2 regions of the Vibrio tarriae genome follow, and region 1 is predicted to be linked to the other one. Evidence: predicted binding sites of a transcription regulator. Region 1 holds the regulator's gene; the other holds the start of a gene.

What was found. Region 1 encodes PurR, which represses purine synthesis genes. Its sites were predicted from a motif close to TNANGNAAACGTTTNCNTNA; they were not measured.
Region 2: CEQ48_RS09205 (NupC/NupG family nucleoside CNT transporter) is a predicted target of PurR. The motif match lies at 1,667-1,686, and genes of this name have one in related genera.

The regions. Positions count from the first base shown of each region.
Region 1 covers NZ_CP022353.1:1,031,198-1,035,946, forward strand. Annotated here, with positions in the region: gene CEQ48_RS10440 (TfoX/Sxy family DNA transformation protein) at 1-450, opposite strand, end outside; cyclic di-GMP riboswitch class I at 564-650, opposite strand; gene purR (HTH-type transcriptional repressor PurR) at 809-1,819, opposite strand; gene torD (molecular chaperone TorD) at 2,165-2,827, opposite strand; gene torR (two-component system response regulator TorR) at 3,052-3,756, shown strand; gene elyC (envelope biogenesis factor ElyC) at 3,860-4,681, opposite strand.
Region 2 covers NZ_CP022353.1:765,913-770,661, reverse strand. Annotated here, with positions in the region: gene CEQ48_RS09210 (Ig-like domain-containing protein) at 1-152, opposite strand, end outside; gene CEQ48_RS09205 (NupC/NupG family nucleoside CNT transporter) at 415-1,620, opposite strand; gene CEQ48_RS09195 (LysR family transcriptional regulator) at 1,837-2,784, opposite strand; gene CEQ48_RS09190 (lytic murein transglycosylase) at 2,948-3,919, opposite strand; gene CEQ48_RS09185 (YcgL domain-containing protein) at 3,944-4,222, opposite strand; gene minC (septum site-determining protein MinC) at 4,422-4,749, shown strand, end outside.

The DNA of each region.
Region 1 (4,749 bases):
TTCGACAGAACCAAGAGTCTGAAGAGACTCGACGGTTTCGATACCTGCTTTTTTGAGCATTCTTTCTGTTGCTAAACGCAAGTTAGGAAGATCTTTCAAACGATCAGGTTTCGCTTGTGCTTGAGTTTCACGTTCGGCCTTAGCGACCTCCAGTGCTGCACGCGCTTCATTAAGGATAGAGTCTGGGTGACTCCAACAATCTTCAGGTAGAGCGTAGTACTTAGTTACAACGGGGAAGCCACGTTTTTTGTAAACATAAGGTTCATAACCTTGCTGTTTATACTTTTCGATTGTGGCGTCATCTGCACGGATGTGCAGCGTATCGTTAACCACAAGCGCAAACATAGTTTCGTCGACGAAAATACCAAAGCCACCAAACATTGAACGAGATTTAACACGTCCTAGCTGCTCAAAGAGCCGCATTGAATCTTTTAATACTGGTTTATCCATGCTGTTAGTCTCGGAGTATTGTTACATACGCCACCAAGTCAGGTCCGAGAAAATTAGCAAATACATGCATCGGCCATGTCAATGATGAGTCAACATAGTGTATGCATTTTGCCATCGGTAACCCCGCTACCTACCACGTCTTCTGGTTTAGGCCGGAGGCTTTGCGTCCCACTCTTTCGAATGGTTTGCCCTGTGCGTGACATTTTTCCTGATAAAAATTAATCATTCTTGGCTCATCCTCACATACTGATATTTCAATTGTGAGAATAAGCGCTATTAATGATACTCGCTCTACATATGTTTTGTCATATTTATGTGACAGGGTTTCAAATATAGGCGTTATGAATTGTCAAGAAAGTTAGGATTTTGTCAAGTCTTTCACCGTATCGCGCTCTACGATCTCTGGGTGCATTTCGAAAATACGGCGATCATGTTCTTTATCTTTAATGCGCTCTAACAAAATTTCAAACGCGTTCTTGCCCACACGACGCTTGGGTTGGTGCACTGTGGTCAGTGGTGGAGAGAAGTATTCTGCTAACTCGATATTATCGTAACCGATGACAGACATATCTTCTGGAATACGTATGCCTTTCTGTTGCAAACGGCTCATCAGACCTAATGCCATCGTATCGTTGAAACAGAATACCGCCGTGGGGCGCTTGTCCATCGCAATGATTTTATCCGCCGCTAAAACGGCAGTATCACACTCAAAGTTACCTTCCAAGATCCAATCTTCATTGACGGTCAAATTAGCTTCCGCCATTGCGCGGCGGAAACCTTGAATGCGCTCTTGGCATGCGGCTTTGACGAAGTGACCACTCAAACATGCAATCTCAGTGTGACCGCGGTCAGTGAGATATTTGGTCGCGAGGTAGCCGCCTTCTTCTGAGTTATCGATGATTTTATCGGCGTGCGACGTTTCTGGACCCCAATCCATAACCACTTTTGGAATATCTTTGTGCGCATCCAACATATCTTGCAGTTCTTGGGTTAGGTCTGAGCACATCACCAAAATGCCATCAACCCGTTTTTCGGCCAGCATGCGGATATAATCGCGTTGCTTTTCATAGATGCCGCCTGTGTTACATAGGATCAGCGTATAGCCTTGACGGTAACAGTAGCTTTCCACACCGTCGATAACTTCCGAGAAAAACAGGTTAGTAGATTGCGTCACTAACATACCAATCGTGCGAGTGGTATTGCACTTTAAGCTGCGTGCTACGGCACTTGGCGCGTAGTTCAGTTGCTTAACGGCTTCCATCACTTTCTCTTGGGTGGTTTCTGCCACAAAACGAGTTTTATTGATAACGTGAGAAACGGTGGTGGTTGACACGCCCGCAAGGCGCGCCACATCTTTAATCGTAGCCATAGAGTGTTCCTGTCGATGACTGCTGCCAGCGAATAACATCGGTGGATTTAATCAGCAGAAGTAAGGCGAGACTGAGCGAATCTTCACACTCTGTGCGAGCACATGTCCAACACTATGCCGTACGTAAAGCGCTTCAATCACTATGCCTAAAGTAATAAACCTAAAGTAATAAAAAACAAAAACCGCTAAAAAACAGCGGTTTACATTTTTATTCGTTTTTATCGTTTGCGGGTGGATTTTAGACTGCAAATCTCTCCGTCGCAACGAAATTCATTCATCAAACTATAAGCCATTTCACAATTAATTCGTCTATCCTCATTCTACTTTAAGCTGCAACCGTATTGACTAATGGATGTCGTGAACCAGCTCATCAATACAGCGTTGATCTTGCTTAATAAAGACTAACGCTAAACGAGCGGCGGCTGAGTACAATCCGAATGCATCAAATTGAGTGCAACGTTCAACAAAGGCAGGCAGCCAAGTGAGTAAGTGTTGGCTTATGAAGTCGGACTGAGCTTGTAGCGCTGAACTCAGTTGTGCTCTGTGCTCAATTTGGTTAGCGCTGATCGCAAGATGCGCTAAAAAGTCGAGCTGTATGGCAAGATGATCCTCAGGCTCATTGATATTTTTTTCAACCTTAACCCCATGTGCGTTGAGTAACTCACGCATTTGCTGTGCAGGCTTGCCATTGAGTAAACCTTTATCGGTATAGACGGAGGCATAGGGTAGGGCGGAATCACGGTCTGATTTCAAAAAGAGATCGCAGAAATCCGCGGCGAGTTCTAACTGCGCATCTTGACGATCTTGTAGTCGGTTGAGCGTATCTATCAAGTTTTTAACTTCGCCGCTTAGGCTTTGCTCATCGGCGAGTCCGCTTAAAAAAGTGCGAATTTCTGCTGAGTGATAACGAGCGATATCTTGCTCATTCAGTTCCTTAAAAAACAGGCTCGACAGCCACCAATAGATTTCAGCACGCTTTTCATTGAGGATTTTCAGTTCTTGTATCATTTCTGCACTCCCAATCGATGTGTACTTAGTCTAAACCATAAACATGAACAGCTATCACTCTTATTGTGACAGCATGTGAAAAGAAAAGAATAGGTTGTTAATCTGTTAAATGAAGTTTGCTTTGCATCAAAAAAAGGTGAGATTTCTCACGGTTTTTCTCGAATTATTAACAGATATGAATAGAATAACCCTGCGATACATCCAGTTATTTAAAATGGTGCATTATGAGCTATCACGTACTTGTGGTTGAAGATGACCTCGTCACGCGGAGTAAGTTAAGTGGTTACTTTCAAAATGAAGGTTACCAAGTAACAGAAGCAGAAAGTGGCGCGCAGATGAGAGAAGCGTTAGAACTCAATGACATCGATCTGGTTTTGCTGGACATCAATTTGCCCGGTGAAGACGGTCTGTTATTGACGCGAGAATTACGCAGCCAGTCGGAGATTGGCATTATTTTAGTGACAGGACGCACCGACAGTATCGACAAAATCGTTGGCCTCGAAATGGGCGCGGACGATTATGTCACTAAACCCGTCGATTTGCGTGAGCTCCAGGTTCGTGTAAAAAACTTATTATGGCGAATTTCCCTCGCACAGCGAGAGAGAAATACGGACAAACAAGATGACAAACTGGTGCATTTTGGTGAGTGGACGTTCGATGTTCAGCGCCGTGCCTTAAGTCGTAACGGTGAGCCTGTGAAGCTCACTAAAGCGGAATACGAGTTGTTAGTCGCGCTTTCTTCTTATCCGAATCAGGTGCTGAGTCGTGAACGTATTTTGAACATGATCAGCCACCGTGTGGATGCGCCAAACGATCGTACTATTGATGTGTTGATTCGACGTATGCGCGCCAAGATGGAAATGGATCCAAAAAACCCGCAAATTTTTGTGACGGTTCACGGCGAAGGTTATATGTTCGCTGGGGATTAAACTTCGAAAGTGTCTTCATCCTTTTCTGCATTGTAAAAATTAAAAAACTGGCTAAATGCCAGTTTTTTACTTATTTTTTAACGAGTTGGATGATTTGGGGCGATTAGGGCGTTGTCGGAGCTTCTTCTACGACAGAGGGCGTTCCTACCTGTTCACTGCTATCTCCGGCAACGGTATCACGCAGTTTTTGCCACAATAGGCCTAATGTTTCGTACCAATACTGTTCGGTTTGCTCAAGATAGCGTGATTTAGGAATGTACTTATCCCAAGGCTGAACAATATTGAGATGACCTAAGTAGTTAGTCGGTGCTGGGATTGGCGTTAAACCTGCCGATTCAAATTCGCGCATCGCACGCTTCATATGGCTTGCTGAGGTGACCAGTACCATGCGCTTTTGTTGCACGAAAGCCGCAGCTTGGCGCGCTTCTTCCCAAGTATCTTTAGCGGTTTCCAGCAAAATAATATCCGATTTCGGCACACCTAACGCTAAAGCGACACGCGCCATCATCCGAGCGTGGCTAACTTCACTACCACCAGCGTAACCGGAGAGGATAAGTTTCGAACCCGGATACATACGACTAATACGAATGCCTTCTGTTAAGCGCATGAGCGCAGCACGAGTAAGCTCTGAGGTGGGGGGGATGTCATCATCAACCACATGGCCATTACCGAGCACCATCACGTAGTCAAGAGTACCTTCTACGGGTAAAAATGCCGTGTAAGTACGTTCAAGTGGCATCAATAAACGAGTCGCCACGGGTTGAAAGGAAACCAGAAATAACCCAGTGAGGGAGAACAACACCACTAGGCAGCCAGTTTTACGTTTTGCCGTGAACATGATCAGCATCAGGCCCACGAAACCAATGATCAGCAGCGCTGGCAGAGGCATCAACAGTGAAGAAAAAATTTTTTTCAGCTCAAACATAGAGAAAACAGTCCGAAAAAACAGCACTTGAGTATAAAAAGAGTCGAAGCCTCTTTATTCCTGCCATT
Region 2 (4,749 bases), 270 kb from region 1:
TGGTAAGCGGTGTTGGTTTTTTGAACTTTATCACTGCCAACATACACTGTACTGCTGTCCCACACTGGCACTCCGGCACAGTTATAGGCTTGTGCTGAGTAACTTACCCCCAAACTGGCGGTAATCACGGCGGCTAAACAATAGCGCTTCATGTTTCTCTCCTGTATTAGATGATGTCGCTTATAACTAATACTCCAGAGTGAAAGATTTGCATGTTAATCAATGGAATAGTTTACCGTTCTCGGCACAGTGTCACTGCTTCTTCTGCGGTTAATCATCGCTTTCAATTCTTTTTCGGCGCGATTCACGAAATGAAAAGGAGATCTTTAAAACAATCACCACTACTAAAAGCGGTGATTTAGGAATAACAAAAAAAGCCAGCGTAATCGCTGGCCCCTATTGCTGAATCAAAGATTACAAAGACAAAATCACCCCAGCGATCGATGCACTCATTAGGTTAGCCAATACGCCGGCGCCAATCGCACGGAAGCCGTATTGGGAGATAAAAGAGCGACGTTCAGGTACAAGGCTACCCAAACCACCAATCAAAATCGCCATGGTAGAAATATTGGCAAAACCGCACAGCGCGAAAGTCACGATCGCTTGTGAATGCGCACTCAATTGCTCTTTCACTTCAATCAGTTGAATGAAAGCGACAAACTCGTTTACCACCACTTTGTTACCAATCAAAGAACCTGCCGTGATCGCTTCATGCCATGGAATACCAATCAGCCAAGCTACCGGAGCGAAAACATACCCCATGATCAGTTCAAAGCTTAGCTCGATGCCAAACCAGCCACCAAACCAACCGAGCAAGCCGTTTAACAGAGCAATCACACTCACGAAAGCGAGCAAAGTCGCCCCTACCGCAACAGCAATTTTCACACCCGACATCGCGCCATCGGCAATCGCTTCGACGACGTTAGTGGATTTCGGCAGATCCAACTCATCTTGCGCAATCGCGGCATCGACTTGTTCGGTTTCAGGCAACATGATTTTTGCCATCAAGAGACCCGCAGGGGCAGACATGAAAGCTGCTGCGATCAGGTAGTTAAGTTCCACACCTAAAGAGGCATAACCAACCAAAGTACCGCCAGCAACCGACGCTAAGCCGCCGCTCATCACAGCAAAGAATTGCGAATCGGTCATTTTATGAAGATAAGGTTTCACCACCAGCGGCGCTTCAATCATACCCACGAAAATGTTTGCGGTAGCAGAAAGGGATTCTGCACGGCCTGTGCCAAGCAATTTCTGTAAACCACCACCGATGAGGTTAATCACTTTCGGCATAATGCCTAAATGGTAAAGGCCAGAAATCAGTGCAGAGAAGAAAATGATGATGCCAAGGACATTAATCGCAAACACAAAACCTACGCTGCCATTGGCGAGGCCACCAAACACAAAACCGATACCATCTTGCCCATAGTTGATCAGTTGTGACACCGCGCCCGTCACACGATTGAGTGCCTCTTTACCCGCAGGTACATACAGCACCAGTAAGGCGAAGAAGATTTGCAACAGCAACGCTAACGAAACTGTACGCAAGTTGATATTTTTTCTATTGGTAGAAAATAGCCACGCAACCAGCAAAATTGCGCCCATACCGAGGAGTGATGACATACGCCGCCCAAAATGTGAGTAGAACAGGAAAAGCGGCGATTTTAGTGAAGGAAATCGTATGCGCAAGGTGAGTTTGTTAATTACTCATTACCAAACCGGTAATCAAAATGCGTCTTTTCATAACTTGCTGATTTTATTAAGACTAAACGTTTGCTTAAAACTTATCTTTTCCATTGGGAAAATATCTTTTGAAAATCAGCAACAATCGATTACGTCTTATCCCGCGGTAAAGCGCACATAAGGTTGTAAGCGTGAATCCCAATAACAAGGATTACCTAGCGTATGTTTGATGAACTCGATGACCGCCGAAGTCTTTTTCGGCATATGTTGACGGCTTGGATACACCGCATAAAACGGCATTTGCTGGTTGGCACACCATTCTGGTAACAGTTGAATCAACTGCCCTGTGCGAAATTCATCACGCAATAAATACGTCGCTAAGTAGGCGATGCCCCATCCTGCCACTGCGGCATCGCGCACCGCTTCCGCCAAATCGACTGAATAATTGCCTGAGACTTTAACGGTTTGACTTTGCCCGTCCCGACTGAATGACCAGCGTGTGTAATCACGCTCCCAACTTCGATAAATCAAGCAGTTATGCTCCATTAAGGCCATAGGTTCTGTGGGTGATCCATAACGTAGCAGGTAGTCTGGCGATGCGGCCACCACAAAACGGCAATCGGCAATGCGCTGCGCCACATAACCCTCTGGTAGCTGCTCGTTACTGGTTATCCATAAATCCAACCCTTCCTTGAGCATATCGACTTTATGATCAAATAGATGCACTTCGACGTTCAACTCAGGATATTGTTGGCGAAGCTGCTCCAAAGCAGGCAACACATGCAAGGTGCCAAAAGATTGCGATAAACCAAGTCTAATCAGCCCTGTCACTTCATCACGCTGATCTTCCATTTCACTTTGTGCATTGGTCACAATCGTTAAAAGTTCACGGCACTGGGCATAAAACAGATTCCCAGCATCCGTCAGAGTAAAGCTGCGCGTGGTGCGCTGTACCAGTTTAACGCCCAGCGAGGCCTCTAACGCGGCGAGCTGTTTACTGACATGAGACACCGACACGCCTAGCGCATGTGCAGCAGCAGTAAAACTTTGATGTTGGATTAACACCGCAAATAAAGCCATTTGGCTCGCGCGTTCAGCAAACAAATCGCATCTCCATCAGCAAACTCTCCCCATCACAGCCTTCTTCATCAACACATCCCGATTACCGAAATGCCTAAAAACCCGTTGCTCACAAACAGAAAAAACAGAGGGCTCAATGAGAGCCCTCTGTTCGCTAATTGCCAACCCGTTGCGCCAATCCAACAGGTTAGAACGCAATCCGATCCGCCAGATGGCTGACCGCCAACGCAAAGTAATGAGAGCGATTCCACTTCATCAATACATTGTAGTTGTTATACACAAGATAAATGCGCCCTGCTTCATCATCAGGCATGATGAGCCATGCTTTAATATCATCAGAAAGCGCTGGCAGCGGTTTACCATCATAACGAGTGACCCCAAGCTTACTCCACTCTTGTAACGTTTTGCCTTTTTCAGGCTGACGTCCTTCTAGAGCATGGTCAAACCCTTTGGGGATTTTCACTTGGCGTCCCCAAGTATACTTATCATCCCATCCTGACTGGCTAAGATAGTTCGCCGTGGAGGCAAACACGTCTGAACGTGTTCCCCAAATGTCTTTTTTGCCATCGCCGTTCCCGTCTGCAGCAAAATTCAAAAATGAACTTGGCATAAATTGGCATTGACCCATCGCACCCGCCCAAGAGCCTTTCATGGATTCAGGTGCAATATGGCCTTGTTCGAGGATCTGCAAGGCGGCCATGGTTTCTTTGCGGAAAAACTCTTCTCGGCGACCTTCATAGGCCAGCGTCGATAAAGCATCAATCACACTAAAGTTACCCGTCAGCGCACCGAAATTACTCTCTACACCCCACAACGCCACTATAAATCTGGGTTGCACGCCGTATTGCTGCCCAATGCGCTGCAATTCATCATAATGCTTTTCATACAAAGCTTGAGCTTGTTTAACTTTCCACTCCGGCACTGCGCGTGGAATATATTCATCCAACGTCAGTTTTTTCTCTGGTTGGTTTTTATCTGCCACCACCGCACGGGGTTTGTATTCAACATTTCGAAAAGCCGCCTCAAGAACGCGATCAGAAATTCCCTCCTGACGTCCCTGCTGTTTTAAGCTTTCCACATATTGTTCAAAACTGACTTCATTGGCGAGTACGGGTGCCGATAACGCTAGGCCCAATACTATCGATAATAATTTTTTCAAGATGCCCTCCTTGAGCCATCTTCATCAGGGAGTTTGGCGCGCTTTGCGCTCCTTATGTTGTTCCAGCAAATTTTCTGGTGGCGGCGGTAACTGCAAAAAGAAACCTTGTTCCTGCATGGATTGTTTCACCTTCTCCACATTCACTTGCGCCAACTGACGCTGCTCAAGATTGACCAGCATGACAAAAATAGGTTTACCAAACATCTGTTTTAAGGTGTCAGGGACCTGTGAAAAATCGTCCCGTTTCGGAATATAGAGATAAGTGCCTTCTTTTTTAGGACTTTTGTAAATAGAGCAAAGCATGACAAGCCTTTTATTTCGATTATTGACCACTTAGGGCATTTTGTCTTAATTCAGTTAACTTTGATCAAAATTGATGCCAAATCACTTATTTCACCGCAAGAGAACTTGCTGTGCTTTGGCGCTGAATATAACATGACAGCCCTGTTCTCAGCCAATGCTCTCTCCGTAAGGCATAGAGTTTATTGAGGTCAACGTTACCATGTCGAAAAACCCTGACCTGAAAGGTAGTAGTTTTACTTTGTCGGTATTACACCTTTCTGACAACCAAATTGCGCATACTGTTCAATTTCTTCAAGAAAAGATCGCGCAAGCCCCGGCCTTTTTTGCCAATGCGCCAGTGGTGATCAATGTGGCGAAAGTCGAGGGCGATCTTGATTATCCTGCGTTAAAACAAGGGATCAGCCAAGCGGGTTTAATCCCCGTCGGTGTCACAGGATGTAAAGACAAACGTAGCCAAAACCTTGCCGTCGAAGCCGGTTTTGCAGTAATGACCGCCACAAACTCCCCAGCCCAAGCCCCAGCGCAAA